4 regions of the Streptomyces sp. NPDC057854 genome follow, and region 4 is predicted to be linked to each of the others. Evidence: riboswitches for the same ligand, from Rfam matches in the RefSeq annotation. Region 4 holds a riboswitch; each other region holds the start of a gene.

Region 1 (5,603 bases), on a different contig from region 4:
CAACGTCGACCACGCGGCCTTCGACGAGGTCCACTGGGTGGCCCCGGCGGAGGCGGTCCGCTCCGCCCGCCGGCTCGCCGCCCGCCAGTACGCGACCGGCGGCTGGAGCGTCGGCGCGGTCGCCCTGGTGGCCGGGTGGCTGGCCCGCACGCGCCCGCGCGGCACCCGGATCGCGGCCGTTTTCCCCGACGGCCCCCAGCGCTACTTCGACACCGTCTTCAACGACGCGTACTGCGCCGCCCACGGGCTCCTCGACGGACCCGTACGGGACGAACCGGCGCCGTACGAGGGGCCGGACGGGATCGAGGCGTGGACCCGGCGGGTCCTGGACCGGCGGGCGGGGGCGGCGCGTTGAGCACCACGAGCGACCCCGGCACCGCCGTCGCCGCGCCCCGCGGCGGCCTCTGGAAGCGGAGCCGCACCTTCGACCCGACCGTCCGGCTCCTCTTCCTCAACCAGCTCACCATCAACCTCGGCTTCTACATGCTGATGCCCTATCTGGCCGCCCACCTGGCCGACGGGCTCGGTATGGCGGCCTGGACCGTCGGGCTCGTCCTCGGCGTCCGGAACCTCTCCCAGCAGGGCATGTTCCTGGTCGGCGGGGCGCTCGCCGACCGGTTCGGCTTCAAGCCGCTCATCGTGGCCGGGTGCGCGCTGCGGACCGCCGGCTTCGGCGCGCTCGCCTTCGCGCAGTCGCTGCCCGTCCTCGTCGCCGCCTCGCTCGCCACCGGCCTCGCGGGCGCGCTGTTCAACCCGGCGGTGCGGGCGTGCCTGGCGGCGGAGGCGGGGGAGGAGCGCAGGGTGGAGGCGTTCGCCCTGTTCAACGCCTACTACCAGGCGGGCATCCTGCTCGGCCCGCTGGTCGGGGTGGCGCTCACCGGGGTCTCGTTCCGGCTGACGTGCGTGGTCGCGGCCGTGCTCTTCCTGGGGCTGACGCTGGTGCAGCTGCGGCACCTGCCGGTGGCGGCGGGCGGCGGCCGGCCGGAGCGGAAGGACGGCGAGGCGGCCGGGGCGGCCGGGGTCCGGGGGCAGTTCCGCACGGTCCTCGGCAACCGGGTGTTCTGGCTTTTCTCGCTCGCCATGACCGGTTCGTACGTGCTGTCCTTCCAGGTCTACCTGGCGCTGCCGCTCGCGGCGGGCGGCACGGGCGTGACGACCGCGCTGTTCGTCGTCTCCGCGCTCGTCGCGCTCGCCGGACAGCTGCGGATCACCGCCTGGTGCGCGGCCCGGCTCGGCCGCGAGCGGAGCCTCGTCGCCGGGCTGGCCCTGATGGGCGGCGCGTTCCTGCTGCCCGCCACGCTCGGGCGGGGCGCGGCGGCGCTGCTGCTGTGCGCGGCGGTCCTCGCGGTGGCGAACGCGGTGCTCTACCCGTACGAGATGGACACCGTCGTCGCGCTCTCCCGGGGCCGCTGGGTGGCCACCCACTACGGGCTCTACAACACGGTCTGCGGGATCGGGATCACGCTCGGGAACCTCGGTACGGGTGTGCTCCTCGACGTCACGGGCTGGACGGCCGCGCCGTGGCTGGCGCTCTGCGGCGTCGGCCTGGGCTGTGCGGCGGCGGTCGCGGTCCTGGGGCGGGGCGGACGGCTGCGGGTGGACGGCTCGACGTCGTAGCGGACGGCCGGGCTTCCGCCCGTACGCGGTTCCCACGCGCGCGCGTGGGCGGGACGCGGCATGCACGCGCGCGTGGGTGGGACCCGGTCTCCACGCGCGCGTGGAGCGGGCCGCGTACGCCGGTCGGACGCCTGCCGGTCGCCGGGCGGGCGCGGCGCGGGGACCCTGGGAGGGTGCGCGGCGGCGGGCCGGCGACCGGTCAGGAGTACTCAAGGTGACGCACCCTCGGGGAGCGGCGGGCGGCGGGCGGCGGGGCGATCCGCCCGGCCGCGGTCCCGTCCGGTCCGGCGCGACCCGGGGACCGTACGGGAGCGAGGTGCGGCAGTCCGCGCCGTTCGGCGCGACCCGGCGGGTCCTGCGGGCGCTGCCGCCGCTGATCATCGCGGGCGGGGTGGTGTTCGACCTGGCGACGCCGCCCGCGTACACGGCGGCGCCGATGTTCTCCGCCGCGCCGCTGATCGCCGCCCCGTTCTTCTCCCGGCTCACCACGCTGCTGACCGGGCTGGCGGCGATCCTGGCGTCGGTCGGGCTGCACGCGTACAACGACACGCTCACCGACGTGCCCTCGCTGACGGAGACGCTGACCGTGGTGACGGTGTCCGCGCTGGCGCTGGTGATCAACCTGGTGGTGCGGCGCAGCGGCGAGCGGCTGGCGTCGGCGCGGGTCATCGCGGAGGCCGCGCAGCGGGCGGTGCTGCCGATGCCGGCGGAGCGGATCGGCGGGCTGCAGTGCGCGGCGCGGTACGAGGCGGCGCAGGCGGACGCGTTCATCGGCGGCGACCTGTTCGCGGTGCAGGACACGCCGCACGGGGTGCGGCTGGTGGTCGGGGACGTGCGGGGCAAGGGGATGGACGCGGTGGAGGCGGTCGCCGTGGTGATCGGCGCGTTCCGGGAGGCGGCGGAGCAGGAGGCGACGCTGGAGGGGGTGGCGCGGCGGCTCGACCGGGCCCTCGACCGGGAGGGGACGCGGCGCGAGGGGCTCGACGCCTTCGAGGGGTTCACGACGGCGGTGCTGGCGGAGGTCCCGCGCGCGGGCGGGCGGGTCCGGCTGGTGAACCGGGGGCACCCGCCGCCGCTGCTGCTGTACGGGGACGGGCGCCTGGAGACGGTCGCGCCGGCCGAGGCGGCGCTGCCGCTCGGGATGGGCGAGCTGTCGGTGTGGCCGGACCGGGCCGACGAGCGGGCGTACCCGGCGGGCGCGACGCTGCTCTTCTACACCGACGGCCTCTCGGAGGCGCGGGACGCGGGCGGCGTCTTCTACGATCCGGCGGCCCGGCTGGCGGGCGCGGTTTTCCCGGGGCCGGAGGAGCTGCTCGACGCGCTCGTGGACGACGTGCGGCGGCACACCGGCGGGGGGACGACCGACGACATGGCGCTGCTGGCGGTGAGCCGGCCGGCGGCCGGGGCGCCGGAGCGGCGGCGGACCATGCCGGTGGTGCCGCCCGGGCCGGGAGGTTGACGCGATCCGGCCGGGCGTTCACCGTGCGTGGTCAGGAGGTGCCTCAGCGATAACAATTGACACACCGTCAGATTTCAGAGGTTTGACGGACCGGCACTGAAGCGGGGTCAACTCGGGCGAATCCCTGCCATTTCCGTGAATGATCAAGGGGAACGGCTTGGAATCGGACCGTCGTGTCTATTAACGTTCGATAACGCAGCGCGGTCGTCCCAGCCGTCGCAAGAGGCGGCTCCGTGCGCACGTGCCGAATCCCGAAAGGGAACCGGGGAACCATCCCTTGGGGTGAATCGGGCCCCTCGCACCCCCCGTGCGAACACGCCCGTAGGAGACCTTCCTGCTCCGAACCCGTCAGCTAACCCGGTAGGCGAGAAGGAAGGAAAGGAGCGCGCCTCCGTGGCGTCCAACACCCCCGTACCCGGTGCCCCCTTCGAGCCCTTCGGCGGCCCGGGTGCCGTCGGAGCGGACGACCCGGCCGGCGCCGCGCCGGGCGCGTACGACACCGCCTCCTTCACCCCCTCCCCCGGGGAGTGGAACCCGACCGAGGGCTCCCTGCGCGCCGAGAGCCGCGCCGGCGGCCGGCACCGGGTCGTGAAGCAGCGCTCCAACTTCGCCCGCTCCTCCACCGTCCTCGGCGTCGGCGTCATCGCCGCCGTCGGCGCGGGCGGCCTCGCCACCGCGCAGGAGAAGCCGCCGGTCGCGATCTCCCTCCCGGACCTTCCCGACCTGGGCCTCCCGGACGCCCACGACCTGCCCGGCGTCGGCGCCCTGCTGCCCGGCGGCGACGAGGAGACCGCCGACGCGCAGGGCTCCGCGCCCGTCGCGGCGGGCGCCGCCGCGGCGAAGCCGCTCACCTCCGTCACGTACACCGCCCCGGCCGGCACCGCCGCCGCCGGCACCGCCACGGCCGCCCCCGCCGAGCGCACCGCCTCCGCCGCCGACGCCGGCGAGGCCCTGCGCGCCCGCATCCTCCAGCAGGCCGAACAGCAGCAGCAGGCCGCGGTCGACGCCGAGAAGCTGGCCGCCGAGAAGGCCGCCGCCGAGAAGGCCGCCGCGGACGCCAAGGTCCAGGCGGAAGCCGCCGCCAAGGCCGAGGCCGAGCGGATCGCCGCGGAGAAGGCCGCCGAGGAGAAGCGCCTCGCCGAGGAGAAGGCCGAGGCGGAGCGGATCGCCGCCGAGAAGGCGGAGGCCGAGCGCCTCGCCCAGCTGGCCGCCAGCTACGCGATGCCGCTCTCCTCGTACACCCTCACCTCCACCTACATGCAGTCCGGCTCGATGTGGTCCTCCGGCTACCACACCGGCCTCGACTTCGCGGCCCCCACCGGCACCCCGCTCAAGGCCGTGCACGGCGGCACCATCACGTCCGCGGGCTGGTCCGGTTCGTACGGCTACCGGATCGTCCTGCAGCTGGAGGACGGCACCGAGGTCTGGTACTGCCACCTCTCCTCCATGACCGTCGCCGCCGGCCAGACCGTCACCACGGGCGAGACCATCGGCCGCGTCGGCGCCACCGGCAACGTCACCGGACCCCACCTCCACATGGAGGTCCACACCCCGGACGGCGCGGGCATCGACCCGGCCGAGTGGCTGCGCTCCAAGGGCCTGACGGTCTGACCCCACGGTCCGACGCGACGGTCCGGCCGCCGGTCCGTCCGTACGAGCCTTCCGGCCGGGGTTCAGGCTCCCCGACCGGAATACGCCCGGCGGCGCACGGAGTTGATCTCCCCATGGACTCGACTCTGCGCCCGCTGGGCACCTCCGGCCTGCACGTCTTCCCGCTCGCCCTCGGCGGCAACGTCTTCGGCTGGAGCGCCGACGAGAAGACGTCGTTCGCCGTCCTCGACGCCTACGCCGCCGCCGGCGGCAACTTCGTCGACACCGCCGACGTCTACTCCGCGTGGGTCGACGGCAACGAGGGCGGCGAGTCCGAGACCGTCATCGGCCGCTGGCTGGCCGCCCGGGGCAACCGCTCCGACGTCGTCGTCGCCACCAAGGTCGGCGCCCTCGCCCCGCTCAACGGCCTCTCCGCCCCCACCGTCAAGGCCGCCGCGGAAGCCTCCCTGCGCCGCCTCGGCACCGACTACATCGACCTGTACTACACGCACTTCGACGACGAGACGGTCCCCGTCGAGGAGATCGTCACCGCCCTCGACCAGCTCGTGAAGGAGGGCAAGGTGCGGGCCGTCGCCGCCTCCAACATCTCGCCCGAGCGGCTGCGGGCCTCCCTCGACTTCGCCGAGGCCGAAGGGCTCACCCGGTACGTGGCGCTGCAGCCCGAGTACAACCTCGTGGCGCGCGAGAAGTACGAGGGCCCGCTCCTCGACACCGCCGCCGAAGCGGGCCTCGCCGCCGTCCCGTACTACGGCCTCGCCTCCGGCTTCCTCACCGGCAAGTACCGGCCCGGCCGGTCCGTCGACAGCGTCCGCGCCCCGCGGGCCGGCGCGTTCGCCGAGACCGCGCGCGGACAGGCCGTGCTCGCCGCGCTCGACGAGGTCGCCGAGGCCCACGGCGCCGAGCCCGCCACCGTCGC
Region 2 (5,603 bases), on a different contig from region 4:
TGGTTGTACTTGGCGACGCGCTCGGAGCGGGCCGGGGCGCCGGTCTTGATCTGGCCGCAGTTGGTGGCGACGGCGAGGTCGGCGATGGTGACGTCCTCGGTCTCGCCGGAGCGGTGGGACATCATGCACTTGAAGCCGTTGCGCTGGGCGAGCTCGACGGCGTCGAGGGTCTCGGTCAGCGAGCCGATCTGGTTGACCTTGACCAGGAGGGCGTTGGCGGACTTCTCCTCGATGCCGCGGGCGAGGCGCTCGGGGTTGGTGACGAAGAGGTCGTCGCCGACGAGCTGGACCTTGTCGCCGAGCTTCTCGGTGATGACCTTCCAGCCGGCCCAGTCGTCCTCGAACAGCGGGTCCTCGATGGAGACGAGCGGGTACGCGGAGACGAGCTCCTCGTAGTACTCCGTCATCTCGGCGGCGGAGCGCTCCTTGCCCTCGAAGAGGTACTTGCCGTCCTTGTAGAACTCGGAGGCGGCGACGTCCAGGGCGAGGGCGACGTCCTTGCCGGGGACGTAGCCGGCCTGCTTGATGGCCTCCAGGATGAGGTCGAGCGCCTCGCGGTTGGAGCCGAGGTTGGGGGCGAAGCCGCCCTCGTCGCCGAGACCGGTGGACAGGCCCTTGGTCTTCAGGACGGACTTGAGGGTGTGGTAGACCTCGGTGCCCCAGCGCAGCGCCTCGGAGAAGGACTCCGCGCCGATCGGGGCGATCATGAACTCCTGGATGTCGACGTTGGAGTCGGCGTGCGACCCACCGTTGAGGATGTTCATCATCGGAACGGGCAGCAGGTGCGCGTTCGGGCCGCCCAGGTAGCGGAAGAGCGGGAGGTCGCTGGCCTCGGAGGCGGCGTGCGCGACGGCGAGCGAGACGCCGAGGATGGCGTTGGCGCCGAGCGACGACTTGTCCGGGGTGGCGTCCAGGTCGAACATGGCCTGGTCGATCAGGCGCTGCTCGGTGGCGTCGTAGCCGACGAGCTCCGGGCCGATCTGCTCGATGACGGCGAGGACGGCCTTCTCGACACCCTTGCCGAGGTAGCGGTTCTGGTCGCCGTCACGGAGCTCCAGAGCCTCGAACGCACCGGTGGAGGCACCGGACGGCACGGCAGCACGGCCGGTGCTGCCGTCGTCGAGGCCGACCTCGACCTCGACCGTGGGGTTGCCTCGGGAGTCCAGGATTTCCCGGGCTACGACGACGTCGATGGACGGCACGAGCATCTCCTTCTGGGATGTGACGCTAGGTGTGACGCAGGGGTCGCAAGGTCTCGTTCGCCTTGCGACAAGAGCCTAACCGGCTCCGGCGCTCCGGCCAGCCGACCGCCCGTCCCCTGGGACGAAAAAGGGCCCAAGAGCACGCATCGGAGGACGAAAGACCCGGGAACTACCGGGCGGTAACGCCGGAACCCCGGTCCGGAGCCACGGGGGAAGGGGGCTCGGGACCGGGGTGGTCACCGCGGGAGGGTCGTCGGGTGCCGGTGAGCCGCCGGACTCACCGCCACCGCGGCTCCTTACTTGAGGTGGAGCTGCTGGCCCGGGTAGATCAGGTCGGCGTTCTCGACGACGTCCTTGTTGAGCTCGAAGAGCTCGGCCCAGCCGCCCTCGACGCCCTGCGCCGCGGCGATCTTGCTGAGGGTGTCGCCGGCGACGACCTTGTACTCGCCGTCGCCCTTCTTGACCTTCTTGCCGGTCGGGGTGGTGACGGTCTTCTTGGCGGCGGCCTGCGGGGCGGCCTGCGCGGTGCGCTTCGGGGCCTGGCGCTGCTCGCTGCGGGTGGCGGACTGCTCCGAGGAGCGCTCGGGGGCGCTCTGGCGCGGGGCGGCCTGCTGGGTGCTCTGCTGCTGGGTGCTCCGCTGCTGCGGAGCGGCCTCGGCGGAGCCGCCGTCGTAGGAGGCGGAGGAGAGGCCGACGCCGCAGCTCGGCCAGGCGCCCTTGCCCTGGCCCGCGAGGACCTTCTCGGCGATGGCGATCTGCTGCGACTTGCTGGCCTGGTCGGCGGTGGCGGCGTAGGCGGTGCCGCCGTACGCGGCCCACGTGGAGGCGGAGAACTGGAGGCCGCCGTAGTAGCCGTTGCCGGTGTTGATGGACCAGTTGCCGCCGGACTCGCACTGGGCGACGCGGTCCCACTCGGAGGCGGTGGCGGCCGAGGCGGTGCCGGCGGCCATCAGCGGGGCGGCGACGGCCGCGCCGGTGACGCCGACGAGGGCGACGACGCGGGTGGCCTTGGAGGGACGACGACGCTTGCCCGTGCCGGAGAACAGCATGGAGTTTCCTCTTCACCGACGCCTGTGAGGTGAGCTGTCGGGTTCGGGCTGGAAGAGTCGCCCGGCCGCGTGTCCTAGCACGCGGCTTCACCCCTAGCCGGTCCTGCGGCCGTCGCTGTCGACGGCCGGGCCCGGCACGAACCTTGGGTCCCCCACTCCTGCCTGCGGCGCTTTCGCGACGACAGTTCCCGGCGGCCGACGGCAGGACTCGGCGTTTCGGTCGACGGGGCCCGCGGTGGCGAGCGGTGTCGACCGTAGACACACAGGTGCTCGAAGTTCAAAGAGGCTCACGACGGACAAAACGCCCTTCCTTGCCCTCCGTCAGACCTCGTTTGCGCAGGTGAGAGCTGACGGAAGCAAAGTTTGCGGACGTGACACGCCAGTTGGGGCGAAGAGACCCATGTCTCACTTTCCCAAAATCGGACATACGCCCCTGAAACGGCCTCACTTCTCCGACGAAGGGACCGTCAGTTCCAGGCTCTGACCAGGGAGGATGAGATCCGGGTCGGTGCCGACCGTCTGGCGGTTGGCGTCGTAGAGGGCATCCCAGCCACCCGGAAGGTCGTTCGCCTGCGCGATCTCCGACAGGGAGTCACCCGGCCGCACGGTGTAGGCGTCAGCCTCGTCCGCGTTGACGGGGGTTGATACGACCTTGTCCGCAGCTGCGGCATGTCGCCCGGATTCCTGACTGGTGTCCGACTTGCCGGTTTCCTCCGGGGCGGCCTCGCCCCGGTGCTTGCCCGTCCCGGGCGCGGCCGACGCCACGTCAGACCCCTCCGTGCCGGGGGCCGCCGGGGTGGTGGGCGCCACGGGGGCGCCCGAGCCGTCCGGGGTGCCGACCGGGGCCTCGGGCGTGCCCGTGGAGGCGTCCGGGGCGCCGGGCGCGGTGGTCGCCGGCAGCGGCGTGACGCCGACCCCGGGGGCCGTGGGCGCGGTGGACGTGTCGGGGGAGGTGGGAGAGGTGGGCTTCGCCGGGGCCGTGGCGGACCCCGACGGCGCCTTCCGCGCCTCCTCCGTCTCCGCGGCCGTCTCCGCGGTCTCCGCCCGCCCCGTGGAGTCGGCCGGCGTGGTGGCCGGGGCGGACGTCTCCGCGGTCTCCCCGGCCGCCGGGCGCTCGGCGGGGGCGGTGGCGGTGTCGGTGCCGGCGGGCGTGCCGCCGGTGCGGTTCGACTCGGGCGCCACGCCGCCCTCTTCCTCCCGCGGGACCACGGGGCCGGGGTGCACGCCGGTCGCCTCGCCGTCGTTCTCCAGGCCGGCGATGGGGGCGCAGGTGGCCCAGGCGGTGCTGCCGGAGGCCAGGGCCCGCTCGGCGACGGTGATCTGCTGGGCGCGGCTGGCGAGGTCGGGGCTGGTGGCGTACGCGAGTCCGCCGTGCCGCTCCCACAGCTCCTGCGTCATCTGGAGCCCGCCGAAGGCCCCGTTGCCGAGGTTGGCGCTCCACTGGCCCCCGGACTCGCAGGCGGCGACGCGGTCCCAGGTGGCCGCGTCGGCGGCGGAGGCGGATCCGGTGGCGAGCAGCGGGAGCGCCAGGGCGGATCCGGTCACTCCGGCGGTGACGACGATCGCGGGAGCCTGGCGGGGTCGACGGTGTCGTCCGTTTCCGGAAAGCATGTCGGGGCCTTTCGCGTGACGGCGGGTCGGCGGTGACGCCTGGGACGGCCGGGGTCGGGCCGAACGTTGGCGCGAACGTAGCCGCATTCGAACGTCCGTCACAAGTCGATGGCCGCGCGATCACGTGAAGATCACATTTCTGATCCTCCGTCACCCGCCGTGCGGGGGTGCGGACGGGGTGCGGATGGGGTGAACTCGACCGGAAGCGTGCGCAATCCGCGCATGATGAGCCCGCCGCGCCACCGCAGTTCGTCCGGATCGGCGCCGAGCCGCAGGTCGGGCAGGCGGGTCAGGAGGGTGGCGAGCGCGGTCTGGCCCTCCAGCCGGGCGAGCGGCGCGCCCAGGCAGTAGTGGATGCCGTGCCCGTACCCGAGGTGCTGGTTGTCGGTGCGGGCGAGGTCGAGGGTGTCCGGGGCGCCGAAGCGGTCCGGGTCGCGGTCGGCCGCCGCGAGGACGACGAGGACGGGGTCGCCGGCCGGGACGGCCTGGCCGCCGAGGGTGAGGTCGGTGGTGGCGTACCGCCAGGTCGCCAGCTCCACCGGCCCGTCGTAGCGGAGCAGTTCCTCGACGCCGGTCTCCAGGAGCCCGGTCTCGCCGGCGGCGAGCGAGGACTGGAGGAGGGCGCGCTGCTCCGGGTTGCGGAGCAGGGCGTAGGTGCCGTTGCCGATGAGGTTGATGGTCGTCTCGAAGCCGGCGAAGAGCAGCACGAAGCACATGGCGACGGCCTCGGCCTCGGTGAGGTGGTCGCCGTGGTCGGAGGCGCGGATCAGCCCGGAGATGAGGTCGTCCGCGCCCTCCTCGCCGAGGGTCTGCCGCTTGCGGTGGATCAGCTCCGCCAGGTATCCGCGGATCTTCTTCACCGACCGCGCGACCCCGCCCCGGGGTCCTCCGCCGTGCCGGATCATCATCCCGGCCCAGTCGCGGAAGTCGTCCTGGTCCTCGGCGGGGACGCCGAGCATGTCGCAGATGGCGTAGATGGGCAGCGGGAAGGCGTACTCGTGGATGAGGTCGGCGCTCCCCCGCTCCGCGAAGGAGTCGATGAGCCGGTCCGCCAGCTCCTGCACGCGCGGCGCGAAGGCGGCGACCCGGCGCGGGGTGAACGCCTTGGACACGAGCCGCCGCAGCCGGGTGTGGTCCGGCGGGTCGATGTTGAGCAGGTGGGTCATCAGGCCGGCGCTGCGCTCGCCCGGGATGCCCGTCTTGCCGGGTTCGGCGTGGTGCACGGGGTTCTTGGAGAGCCGCTGGTCGGCGAGGGCCTGCCGGGCGTCCGCGTACCGGGTGACGAGCCACGCCTCGACGCCGCTGGGGAGGGTGGTGCGGTGCACGGGCGCGTGCTCGCGCAGCCAGGCGTACGCCGGGTAGGGGTCGCTCGCGAACTCCCAGCTGAAGAGGGCGGGGACGGGCCCTTCACCGGTTCCGGAGACCGGGCAGCCGGCCGGGGCGGGGTCCGTGCGGTGCGTTCCCGGCGTACCGGACGCCTCCGGCGTACGGGGTGTACGGGGCTCATGGGGCGTGCCGGGCGTCGGGGCGGGTCCTTCACTCACGCCCCGACCGTACCGTCCGGTCCCCGGCGGCCCCGCGGCCGACCTGACGTCATCACCGCCCGGTGATCACGCCGTGACGGCGCGTGCCCTACATTGCCCGCGTGGACCTCCCCTTGCTGAGAAGCACGTTCGCGGTCGTCGAGAGACGGGCCGAGCACGCCGTCACGTACTTCTACTCGCACCTGTTCTGGCGCAAC
Region 3 (5,603 bases), on a different contig from region 4:
CCTGGTCGTGCGCGGCCGGGACGAGCCGGACGGGCCGGTGCTCCTCGCGGTCGACGGCTCCCCGGACTCCGACGCGGCCGTCGACTTCGCCTTCACGGAGGCGAGGGCGCGCGGCGCGGAGCTCGTCGCCGTCCACGCCTGGGCGCCGAGCACCGGCCCCGCCGACCTCACCCCGCTGTTCCAGAGCGCCGAGGAGGTGCACGCGGAGGCGGGCCGCGTCCTCGACGCCGCGCTGGCGCGGGCCGCCGCACGGCACCCCGGCGCGAAGGCCGAGCCGCGGCTGCTGCGGGGCAGCCCGCGCGAGGTGCTGCTGGAGGAGAGCGAGGGCGCCCAGCTGGTCGTCATGGGGGCGCGCGGGCGCGGCGGCTTCGCGGGCCTGCTGCTGGGGTCGGTGAGCCAGGCGCTGCTCCACCACGCCCAGTGCCCGGTCGCCGTCGTCCGGAACCCGGCCGGCTGACGCGACGGGTGCGACCCTGGAGGGAGGGGCCCGCCGGCCCCGCCGAGGGGGACGCGACCACGAGGGGGGACGCGAGATCGGGAAGGCGGCCGTCATGTACTTCGCCGACCGGGAGGACGCGGGGCGGCGGCTCGCCGCCCGGCTCGACCACCTCAGGGGCCGCGACGTGGTCGTCGTCGGACTGCCGCGCGGCGGCGTTCCGGTGGCGGCCGAGGTGGCGGACGCGCTGGACGCGCCGCTCGACATCTGCCTGGTCCGCAAGCTGGGCGTGCCGGGCCGGCCGGAGGTCGCCATGGGGGCGATCGGCGAGGGCGGGGTCCGGGTCGTCAACGAGGAGGTCGTGCGGCTCGCGGGCGTCAGCGAGGGGGACCTGGCGGACGCCGAGGTGCGGGAGCGGCAGGTGCTGGCCGACCGGACCCGGACGTACCGGGGCAGCCGGCGGCCGGTGCCGCTGGAGGGGCGGACGGTGGTGGTCGTCGACGACGGCCTCGCCACCGGGGCGACCGCGCTGGCCGCCTGCCGGACGGTACGGGCCGGGGGAGCCGCGCGGATCGTGCTCGCCGTGCCGGTGGCGCCGGACGACTGGGCGGCGCGGCTCGGTGGGGAGGCCGACGAGACGGTCGCCGTCCACACCCCGGCGGAGTTCGCGGCCGTCGGCCAGTTCTACCGGGACTTCGACCAGACGCCGGACGCCGAGGTGGTGGCCCTGCTCGACCGGAGCCGGGCGGGGCGCGCCCCGGTGGTCCGGAACACCTCCGTACGGATCGGGGTCGACGGCGTCGAGCTGCCGGGCGACCTCGCGCTGCCCGACGGGGCGGCCGGTCTGGTCCTCTTCGCGCACGGCAGCGGCAGCGGCCGGGACAGCCCCAGGAACCGGGCGGTGGCCGGCGCCCTGAACGGGGCCGGGCTCGGGACGCTCCTGTTCGACCTGCTCACGGAGGCCGAGGCGGCCGACCGGGCGCAGGTGTTCGACACCCCGCTGCTCGCCGGGCGGCTGGCCCGGGTGTCCGCCTGGGCGGCGCGGCGGCCGGAGACCGCGGCGCTGCCGCGGGGGTACTTCGGGGCGAGTACGGGCGCCGCCGCCGCGCTGTGGGCCGCGGCGGCGCCGGACGACGACGTGGCCGCCGTGGTGTCCCGGGGCGGCCGGCCCGACCTCGCGGGGGAGCGGCTGGCCGCGGTGCGGGCGCCGACGCTGCTGATCGTCGGCGGCGACGACGACCTGGTCCTGGACCTCAACCGGCGGGCCGAGGCGCTGCTGCGCTGCGAGAGCCGGCTGGAGGTCGTGCCGGGCGCCGGCCACCTCTTCGAGGAGCCCGGCGCCCTGGAACGGGTCGCGGAACTGGCCACCGCCTGGTTCACCGGCCGCTTCGCGGCGGTGACCGGCGGGGCCGGTCAGTAGGCGCCGTTGACGTTGTCGATGGAGCCGTACCGGTCGGCCGCGTAGTTGCAGGCGGCAGTGATGTTCGCGACGGGGTCGTACGGGTCGAGCGAGGTGCCCGGCACGTGGTAGGCCGCGAACGTCGGGTCGATGACCTGGAGCAGGCCCTTGGAGGGGGTGCCCTTGGCGGCGTTCGAGTCCCAGAGGTTGATGGCGCGGGGATTGCCGGAGGACTCGCGCATGACGTTGCGGAGGATGCCGTCGTACGTGCCGGGGATGCCGTAGCGGGCCATGACGTCGAGCGACTCGCGGATCCAGCCGTCCAGGTTGTCGGCGTACCGGGTGGCGGCGGGAGCGGCCTGCGGCGCGGCCTGTGCGACCGTCGCGCGGGTCTGCGCGGCGGGGGCCGCGGGGCGGGCGGCGGAGCGGCTCGCCCGTTCGGCGGAACCGCCGGCGGCGGGCTTCGCGGTGTCCTTCCGGACGGTCTTCCGCGGGGCGGGGACGGCCCCGGCGGAATCCCGACGAATCGTCAGTTCCAGGCCCGGATGAATGAGTGACGGATTGTCACCGACGGCGGTCCGGTTCGCCTGGTAAAGCGCCTTCCAGCCGCCCTGAATTCCCTTTCGGTGGGCGATCAGGGAAAGCGAGTCGCCCTGCACCACGGTGTACGCGCGGGGCGCGGCGGCCGGCGCGGCCGGAACGGTGGCGGGGGCCTGTGCCGGGGTGGCGGGAGCGGCGGCCGGGGCCGCGACGGCGGCGGCCGGTGCGGCGGTCCGCGCGACGGGCTCGGCGCCGGCGGTGGCCGGGACGACGAGGGGCAGGGCGAGGGCGACTCCGCCGGTGCCCGCGAAGGCGAGACCTCGGGAGACGGGGCGGCGTCGGGGGCGGCGGTGCTTGCCGTGAGCGGGCATGACGGTTTCCTCTCCGGCGCCTGCGAGGTGAGCTGTCGGGTTCGGACGGGGAGGTGTCCGGCCGCGCGCACGCGGCTTCACCCCGAGCCGTTCCGGTGGTCCGGACCGGCGGTGTGGTGGGTCCCCCGCTCCTGCCGTCGGGTGCAATGGGAGGTCGTCCGGGCGGTGGCAGGATTCGGCGGTCCGCCCGAATGGAGGTGACCGTAGGCGAGAAATGCGGCGCGGAACAAGACGCGCGGACACGGGAAAAGGAAGGGCAAAGATCGATGTGCCGGAATTCAAGATCGACCGTTCTCGCGGTGATTCCGGATTCCCTTGTGCGGCGCGGATTCTGACGGGGGCGGGGGCGGTGGCGGCGGAGGGAAAGTGAGTCGCGTCACGGGGTGCGTAATGTCCGAATAGGCCGCCTGGTTCTGTTCGTTGGAATGTGCTCCGTAATGCCCACGTGTTGGGGTGGCATGCGCGGTGCATACACGGCAAACCGGACACGCATCGCCAATCATGGGGGGATGTCCTCAACTGCCCCGCTTTCTCCCGCTTTGATGGATCCGGACACCCTCGACCGCGAGGCGGCCCGGCTCTACGAGAGCGCCGCCTGGGAGCGGCTGCTCGCGCCCGCCCCCGCGCCCGCCCCCGCGCCCGGCCCGGCCTCCGAGGCGTGGCGGAGCCTGCTGTCCGTCCCCGTGGACCGGCTCGTCGCCGACGCGCTCGACGCGCTGCCGGCGCCGCCGCCCGCCGAACGCCCGCTGCCCGGCCGGATCGGCGCCGCGCTCCCGGACCGGCTGCACGTCTGGCGCCGCATCGGCCGCCCGGACGTCCGGCCCTCCGTGCACCTGGCGTACGCGCGCCGGGTCCTGGAGGAGTGGGGCTGGCAGAACACCCCGTACAAGCTCCGGGACGCGCGCGGCGCGCGGTGCGTCTGCGGCGCGCTGCTCGCCGCCCACCGGCTCGGCCACGGCAGCGCCGCCACCATGAACGAGGCCGGTGCCTGGATCATGACCGAGCTGCGGTCCCGCGGCTGGCACGGCCTCATCGGCCCCTGGAACCGTGCCCCCGGCCGCACCGCGGCGGACGCGCTCGCCCTCCTCGACGCCACGATCCACCGCGCGTCCGTCGCCGGCCGCTGATCCAGGCCCCCGGTGGACTCTGGTCGACGGGTGACTGTATCTGCTTGAATGATGCTTGTTACGAGCAGCTTCACGCATTGATGTCAGTCCTTCCGTGCAAGGAGTGCGCATGGCCCCGTCCCGTACCGCCGCCGAGATCGCCACCCAGCCCGCCCTCTGGCGGGAAGCGCTCCGCACCCTGCCCGCGCACGCCGCCGCGCTGCCCCGGCGCGGGGAGCGGGTCGCCGTGATCGGCTGCGGCACCTCGTGGTTCATGGCGCAGGCGTACGCGGACCTGCGCGAGGCCGGCGGGCACGGGGAGACGGACGCGTTCGCCGCCTCCCGCTTCCCCCACGGGCGGCGGTACGACCGGGTCGTCGCGCTCACCCGTTCCGGCACCACCAGCGAGGTCCTGGCCGTCCTCGACCGGCTGAAGGGCACCGTCCCCACCGGCGCGATCACCGCCGACCCGGCCACCCCGGTGCGGGACGGCGCCGACGCCCTCGCCGTCCTCGACTTCGCCGACGAGGAGTCGGTCGTCCAGACCCGCTTCGCCACCACGGCCCTCGCGCTCCTCCGCGCCCACCTGGAGGCCGAGGATGCGCTCCCGGCCGGCGTCGGCTCCGTCGCCCGCGCCGCCGACGACGCCGAACTCGCCCTCGCCCGGCCGCTGGAGGACTCCGTGCGCGACGCCGAGCAGGTCACGTTCCTCGGCAGCGGCTGGACCTACGGCCTCGCCCAGGAGGCCGGGCTCAAGATGCGGGAGGCGGCCGGCGCGTGGACGGAGGCGTACCCGGCGATGGAGTACCGCCACGGGCCGATCAGCATCACCGGGCCCGGCCGGGTCGCCTGGACCTTCGGCCCCCTGCCCGGCGGCCTCGCCGAGGAGATCCGGGCGGTCGGCGGCACCCTCGTCGACGGCGGTCTCGATCCGCTCGCCGAACTCGTCGTGGCCCAGCGGCTCGCCGTCGCGGTCGCCGAGGCGCGCGGCCTGGACCCGGACCGCCCGCGGAACCTCACCCGCTCGGTGGTCCTCGCCGACGCCGGGGCGGCCTGACGCCCGCGGGCCCTACTCCGCGGAGCCGTAGCGAGTGAACGCCCTCCCCTTCGTATCCGTCCGCATCCCTCCGCATCCCTCCGTATCCCTTCGCGTCCCGGAGCAGGACCATGCCCCTGACCCAGACCCACGAGATCGTCCGGCGGGCCCGCGCCGCCGGTGCCGGTGTGGGCGCCTTCAACGTCCTCCAGCTGGAGCACGCGCAGGCCATCGTGGCCGGTGCCGAGCGGGCCGGCCGGCCCGTCGTCCTCCAGATCAGCGAGAACACCGTCCGCTACCACGGGGCCCTCGAACCCGTCGCGCTCGCCTCGCTGGCCCTGGCCCGCGCCGCCAAGACGCCGGTCGCCGTGCACCTCGACCACGCCGAGAACCCGGACCTCGTGCGCGAGGCCGTGGAACTCGGCCTGGGATCCGTCATGTTCGACGCCGCCAGGCTGCCGTACGACGAGAACGTGGCCGCGACTCGCGAGGTCGTCGAGCACTGCCACCGGCACGGGGTGCACGTCGAGGCCGAACTCGGCGAGATCGGCGGCAAGGGCGGCGCCCACGACCCCGGCGTCCGGACCGACCCCGAGGAGGCGCGCGCGTTCGTCGCCGCGACCGGCGTCGACGCCCTCGCCGTCGCCGTCGGGAGCGTCCACCAGATGGTCACCCGCGACGCGGTCCTGGACCTCGGCCTGATCGCCCGGCTGCG
Region 4 (5,603 bases):
GCTTGATCTGACGCGGACCATTGTGGACCGTGCCACCGACAGCGCGGACCGCGACCCGGACGAGGGACATCTGCGGGGTCCGGGAACTTCGCCAGGTGTCGGCGCGCTTGCATACAGTGGCAGGACTTTCTCCGCACCGCGATCGAAGGGACGTACATGCCCATGGGTCACACGGCCACGGCCGAGGCCGGCTCCGGCGGCCTGACAGCGACCGAGCACCGGCTGGCGAACGGCCTGAGGGTGGTGCTCTCCGAGGACCACCTGACCCCGGTCGCCGCGGTCTGCCTCTGGTACGACGTCGGCTCCCGCCACGAGGTCGCCGGCCGCACCGGCCTCGCCCACCTCTTCGAGCACCTGATGTTCCAGGGCTCGAAGCAGGTCCACGGCAACGGGCACTTCGAGCTCGTCCAGGGCGCCGGAGGCTCGCTCAACGGCACCACGAGCTTCGAGCGGACCAACTACTTCGAGACCATGCCCGCCCACCAGCTGGAGCTCGCGCTCTGGCTGGAGGCCGACCGGATGGGCTCGCTGCTGGCCGCCCTCGACGACGAGTCGATGGAGAACCAGCGGGACGTCGTGAAGAACGAGCGCCGCCAGCGGTACGACAACGTGCCGTACGGCACCGCGTTCGAGAAGCTCACCGCGCTCGCGTACCCGGAGGGCCACCCGTACCACCACACGCCCATCGGCTCGATGGCGGACCTGGACGCGGCCACCCTGGAGGACGCGCGGAACTTCTTCCGCACCTACTACGCGCCCAACAACGCGGTCCTCTCGGTCGTCGGCGACATCGACCCGGAGCAGACGCTCGCCTGGATCGAGAAGTACTTCGGTTCCATCCCCGGCCACGACGGCAAGCCCGCCCCGCGCGACGGCTCCCTGCCGGACGTGATCGGCGAGCAGCTGCGCGAGGTCGTCGTCGAGGAGGCCCCGGCCCGCGCCCTGATGGCCGCCTACCGGCTGCCCGAGGACGGCACGCGCGCGTGCGACGCGGCCGACCTCGCCCTCACCGTGCTCGGCGGCGGCGAGTCCTCCCGCCTGCACAACCGGCTGGTCCGCCGCGACCGCACGGCGGTCGCCGCCGGCTTCGGCCTGCTCCGGCTCGCCGGCGCCCCCTCGCTCGGCTGGCTGGACGTCAAGACGTCCGGAGGCGTCGAGGTGCCCGTCATCGAGGCGGCCGTCGACGAGGAGCTGGCCCGCTTCGCCGCCGAGGGCCCGACCGCCGAGGAGATGGAGCGCGCCCAGGCCCAGCTGGAGCGCGAATGGCTCGACCGGCTCGGCACGGTCGCCGGCCGCGCGGACGAACTGTGCCGCTTCGCCGTGCTGTTCGGCGACCCGCAGCTGGCGCTGACCGCCGTCGACCGGGTCCTCTCGGTCACCGCGGACGAGGTGCGCGAGGTGGCCGCGGCCCGGCTCCGGCCGGACAACCGCGCGGTGCTGGTGTACGAGCCGGCCGAGACCGCCGACAGCGACGCCACCGACGAGAGCGACGACGAAGAGGGAGCGGACCAGTGACGGACACCGCCCAGCCCCTGACCAGCATGGAGTTCCACCCCCAGCCGCAGGCCGGCGCGGCGAGGCCGTGGGCCTTCCCGGCCCCCGAGCGCGGCACGCTCGACAACGGCCTGACCGTGCTGCGCTGCCACCGCCCCGGCCAGCAGGTCGTCGCCGTCGAGCTCTTCTTCGACGCGCCGCTGGACGCCGAGCCCGAGGGCCTCGACGGCGTCGCCACCATCATGGCGCGCGCCCTCTCCGAGGGGACCACCGAGCGCGGCGCCGAGGAGTTCGCGGCGGAGCTGGAGCGCTGCGGCGCCTCCCTCGACGCGCACGCCGACCACCCCGGCGTCCGGGTCTCCCTGGAGGTCCCGGTCTCCCGCCTGCCGAAGGCGCTCGCGCTCGTCGCCGAGGCGCTGACCTCCCCGGCGTTCGACGCCGACGAGGTCAAGCGTCTGGTGGCCAACCGGCTCGACGAGATCCCGCACGAGTCCGCCAACCCGAGCCGGCGCGCGGCCAAGCAGCTCTACAAGGAGCTCTTCCCGGCCTCCGCGCGGATGTCCCGGCCGCGCCAGGGCACCGAGAAGACGGTGGAGGCCATCGACGCCGCCGCCGTCCGCGCCTTCTACGACGCGCACCTGCGGCCCGCCACCGCCACCGCGGTCGTCGTCGGCGACCTCACCGGCGTGGACCTGGACGCGGTCCTCGCCGACACGCTGGGCCGCTGGACCGGCGCGCCGGCCGCGCCGCGCCCCATGCAGCCGATCACCGCCGACGACACCGGACGGGTCGTCATCGTCGACCGTCCGGGGGCCGTCCAGACGCAGCTGCTCATCGGCCGGATCGGGCCGGACCGCCACGACTCCGTCTGGGCCGCGCAGGTCCTCGGCGTCTACTGCCTCGGCGGCACCCTGACGTCCCGTCTGGACGCCGTCCTGCGCGAGGAGAAGGGCTACACGTACGGCGTGCGCGCCTTCGGGCAGGTGCTCCGCTCGGACGGCGAGGGGCACGGCGCCTCGCTCCTCGCCATCAGCGGCTCGGTCGACACACCGAACACCGCGCCGGCCCTGGAGGACCTGTGGAAGGTCCTGCGCACGCTGGCCGAGGGCGGACTGACCGACGCCGAGCGGGACGTCGCGGTGCAGAACCTGGTGGGGGTGGCGCCGCTCAAGTACGAGACGGCCGCCTCGGTCGCCGCGACCCTGTCCGACCAGGTCGAGCAGCACCTGCCGGACGACTACCAGGCCCGGCTGTACGCGCGGCTCGCCGAGACCGGCACGGTCGAGGCCACGGCGGCCGTCGTCAGCGCCTTCCCGGTGGACCGGCTGGTCACCGTGCTGGTGGGCGACGCCGCGCAGATCGAGGAGCCCGTGCGAGCCCTCGGCATCGGCGAGGTGACCGTGGTGAGCTGACCCCGGGTCAGCGGGCGGCGGAGGTCTCCGATGCGATGAAGCGTCGGGGACCTCCGCTTTGTCCGTTATGAAGCTAAGCATGATCGTATGCCCTGTGGCATGTCTTACAAAAAGGCGTGTCTGTTTGGCGATCGACATCCGTCCGGCCTAGCGTCGACGCGGCTGTCCGGCCCACGCACGCGCCGCACCCGCGGCACCGGACAGTCATCGCCGAGTCCCCGTCAGGCGCGAGCCTGGGGAGCCGGGGACCCACCAGTCCCTGGGGTGAATCGGACGCCTTCGCCCGCGCGGAGGGGCCCGTAGGAGACCTTCCTGCTCCGAACCCGTCAGCTAACCCGGTAGGCGAGAAGGAAGGAAAGGACCGTCTCTTGGCGTTCACCCGTGCCACCGGGAAGCACCGTGGTGCGAGCCGACTGGCTCGCCGCAGCGCCGGCATCGCCGGCGTGGCCGCCCTCGCGACCACCGGCGTCGTCGGCACCCTCGCCTCTCCGGCCCTCGCCGCCGACGGGGAGGACCGTTCCCCCGAGGACACCGGCCTCATGAAGGTGATCGCCGACGAGTCGATCGCCGACCAGATCAGCGCGCAGGCCGCCGCCCAGGAGCAGGAGGCCGCCGAGGCCGAGGCCCGGGCCAAGGCGCGCGCCGAGGCGAAGCGCAAGGCCGAGGCCCGCGCCAAGGAGATCCGCGAGGAGAAGGAGCGCGCCGCCCGCGAGGCCGAGCGCCGCCGCCTCGCCTCCTTCAACCTCCCGGTCGCCGGCTCGTACGTCTCCACCGGCTACAAGACCGGCGGCTCCCTCTGGTCCTCCGGCAGCCACTCCGGCGTCGACTTCCACGCCGCCTACGGCACCCCGGTCGTCTCCGTCGGCTCCGGCACCGTCGTCGAGGCCGGCTGGGGCGGCGCGTACGGCAACAACGTCGTGATCCGGATGCACGACGGCACCTATACCCAGTACGGCCACCTGTCGTCCATCGGCGTCTACGTCGGCCAGACCGTCGAGCCCGGCCAGCAGATAGGCGTCTCCGGCTCGACCGGCAACTCGACCGGCCCGCACCTGCACTTCGAGGCCCGCGCCACCGCCGAGTACGGCTCCGACATCAACCCCGTCGCGTACCTCCGCGCCCGCGGCGTCAGCCTCTGACCCGCCATTCCCGCCCCGAAAAGGCCCCGGCTCTCCCGAGCCGGGGCCTTTTCCGTCGCTTCCGGCCCGCATGCCCCGGGCGTCTACCGGCCGGATTCCGAGGGGGCATCGGAATTTCCGGCGCGCTGCAATAGAGTCGCGGAAGAAGCGCCGCTCGAATGCGGGGCGCGCGGAGCGAATACGGAGGTCGGACATGCGGGTTCCCGCGCAATCGGTATGCACGGCGATCCGGGACGACATCGTCTCGGGGGTCTTCGAGCGCGGCAGCCGGCTCACCGAGGACCAGCTCGCCCGGCGCTACGGCGTCTCCCGCGTGCCGGTCCGCGAGGCCCTGCGCACCCTGGAGTCCGAGGGCTTCGTGGTCAGCCGCCGGCACGCGGGCGCCCAGGTCGCCGAGCCCACCGACCAGGAGGCCGCAGACCTCCTCGACGTACGGGCGCTGCTCGAACCGCTCGGCGCCGCCCGGGCCGCCCAGCGGCGCACCGACGCCCACCTCAAGGTGCTGCGCGGCCTGGTCAGGCTGGGACAGGAGCGGGCCCGGCGGGGGCAGGGGGAGGACCTGCGGGCGCTCGGCGGCTGGTTCCACGAGACGCTGGCGCAGGCGTCCGGCAGCCCGGCGCTCGCCGTCCTGCTCACCCAGCTGCGCCACAAGATCGCCTGGATGTACGTCGTGGACCCGCCGGACCGGCCGGCGGACGCCTGGGCCGAGCACGGGGCGATCGTCGACGCCGTCGCGCGCGGGGACGCCGAGCGGGCCCGCGCGCTGACCGCCCTGCACGCCGAGCGCTCCCTGCCGCTGCACCGGCTGAAAAGGCCGGAGCACGGCCGCGTGAGGGTTTCGCAACACGCCGTCAACACGGCGAGTTCCCGGATTTAACACGGGCGCCGTATACAGGAAGAGGAATTCTCCCGGCCTTGTCGCGGCTTTGTGCCGACCTTGTCCCGGCCTTTTCCTGCTGCCCGGAAAAGGGAAATTGCGGGACCGCGGAAATGCCGGACGGCCGTGTCCGCCGGGAATTCCGGGGACACGGCCGTCCGTGGGGAACGGGATCGACTCGCCGTGATCAGACCGTCTCGGGAAGCTCGTCCAGGCCCTCGGCCACCAGCTTGGCGAGGCGCTCCAGCGCGGCCTCGGCGCCCTCGGCGTCCGAAGCGAGCACGATCTCCTCGCCGCCCTGCGCGCCCAGGCCGAGCACCGCGAGCATGGAGGCGGCGTTCACCGGGTTGCCGCCGGCCTTGGCGATGGTCACCGGAACACCGGAGGCCGTGGCGGCACGGACGAAGATGGAGGCGGGGCGGGCGTGCAGGCCCTCGGCCCAGCCGACGTTGACGCGGCGCTCAGCCATGGTGTTGCCCTTCAGGTCTTCAGCGGTTGTCTAGACCAGTCTCTCACGGGAAGCGGAGTGCTCCCGTCGACGTTGGTCCCCCCACCGTACGACCTCCGGCCCTCCCGCCCCGGCGGCGCGCGGACCGTGCCGCGTCCCTCCCGGGCCGCGCGCGGACGGTGCCGCTGTCGGACCCCGGCCGTAGGCTGTGCCCCATGCGGAGCACGTCGGAA

Evidence for each region. Region 4 has a riboswitch for cyclic di-AMP ahead of ACFVQZ_RS11600 (M23 family metallopeptidase). Riboswitches for the same ligand answer to the same signal wherever they lie in the genome.
Region 1: another riboswitch for cyclic di-AMP. It lies ahead of ACFVQZ_RS26705 (M23 family metallopeptidase); the one in region 4 lies ahead of ACFVQZ_RS11600 (M23 family metallopeptidase).
Region 2: another riboswitch for cyclic di-AMP. It lies ahead of ACFVQZ_RS04900 (transglycosylase family protein); the one in region 4 lies ahead of ACFVQZ_RS11600 (M23 family metallopeptidase).
Region 3: another riboswitch for cyclic di-AMP. It lies ahead of ACFVQZ_RS12820 (LysM peptidoglycan-binding domain-containing protein); the one in region 4 lies ahead of ACFVQZ_RS11600 (M23 family metallopeptidase).

Annotation. Positions count from the first base shown of each region.
Region 1 is NZ_JBHVMF010000020.1:136,507-142,109, forward strand. It holds gene ACFVQZ_RS26690 (PLP-dependent cysteine synthase family protein) at 1-355, shown strand, start outside; gene ACFVQZ_RS26695 (MFS transporter) at 352-1,617, shown strand; gene ACFVQZ_RS26700 (PP2C family protein-serine/threonine phosphatase) at 1,832-3,076, shown strand; cyclic di-AMP (ydaO/yuaA leader) riboswitch at 3,309-3,458, shown strand; gene ACFVQZ_RS26705 (M23 family metallopeptidase) at 3,470-4,687, shown strand; gene ACFVQZ_RS26710 (aldo/keto reductase) at 4,801-5,603, shown strand, end outside.
Region 2 is NZ_JBHVMF010000002.1:124,786-130,388, forward strand. It holds gene eno (phosphopyruvate hydratase) at 1-1,208, opposite strand, end outside; gene ACFVQZ_RS04900 (transglycosylase family protein) at 1,499-2,251, opposite strand; cyclic di-AMP (ydaO/yuaA leader) riboswitch at 2,256-2,431, opposite strand; gene ACFVQZ_RS04905 (transglycosylase family protein) at 2,696-3,796, opposite strand; gene ACFVQZ_RS04910 (cytochrome P450) at 3,994-5,406, opposite strand; gene ACFVQZ_RS04915 (globin domain-containing protein) at 5,508-5,603, shown strand, end outside.
Region 3 is NZ_JBHVMF010000007.1:149,458-155,060, forward strand. It holds gene ACFVQZ_RS12810 (universal stress protein) at 1-457, shown strand, start outside; gene ACFVQZ_RS12815 (phosphoribosyltransferase family protein) at 552-1,856, shown strand; gene ACFVQZ_RS12820 (LysM peptidoglycan-binding domain-containing protein) at 1,850-2,746, opposite strand; cyclic di-AMP (ydaO/yuaA leader) riboswitch at 2,751-2,937, opposite strand; gene ACFVQZ_RS12825 (hypothetical protein) at 3,289-3,873, shown strand; gene ACFVQZ_RS12830 (sugar isomerase) at 3,983-4,909, shown strand; gene ACFVQZ_RS12835 (class II fructose-bisphosphate aldolase) at 5,020-5,603, shown strand, end outside.
Region 4 is NZ_JBHVMF010000006.1:183,481-189,083, reverse strand. It holds gene ACFVQZ_RS11610 (M16 family metallopeptidase) at 163-1,515, shown strand; gene ACFVQZ_RS11605 (M16 family metallopeptidase) at 1,542-2,906, shown strand; cyclic di-AMP (ydaO/yuaA leader) riboswitch at 3,105-3,265, shown strand; gene ACFVQZ_RS11600 (M23 family metallopeptidase) at 3,275-4,045, shown strand; gene ACFVQZ_RS11595 (GntR family transcriptional regulator) at 4,239-4,922, shown strand; gene ACFVQZ_RS11590 (HPr family phosphocarrier protein) at 5,110-5,391, opposite strand; gene ACFVQZ_RS11585 (GNAT family N-acetyltransferase) at 5,586-5,603, shown strand, end outside.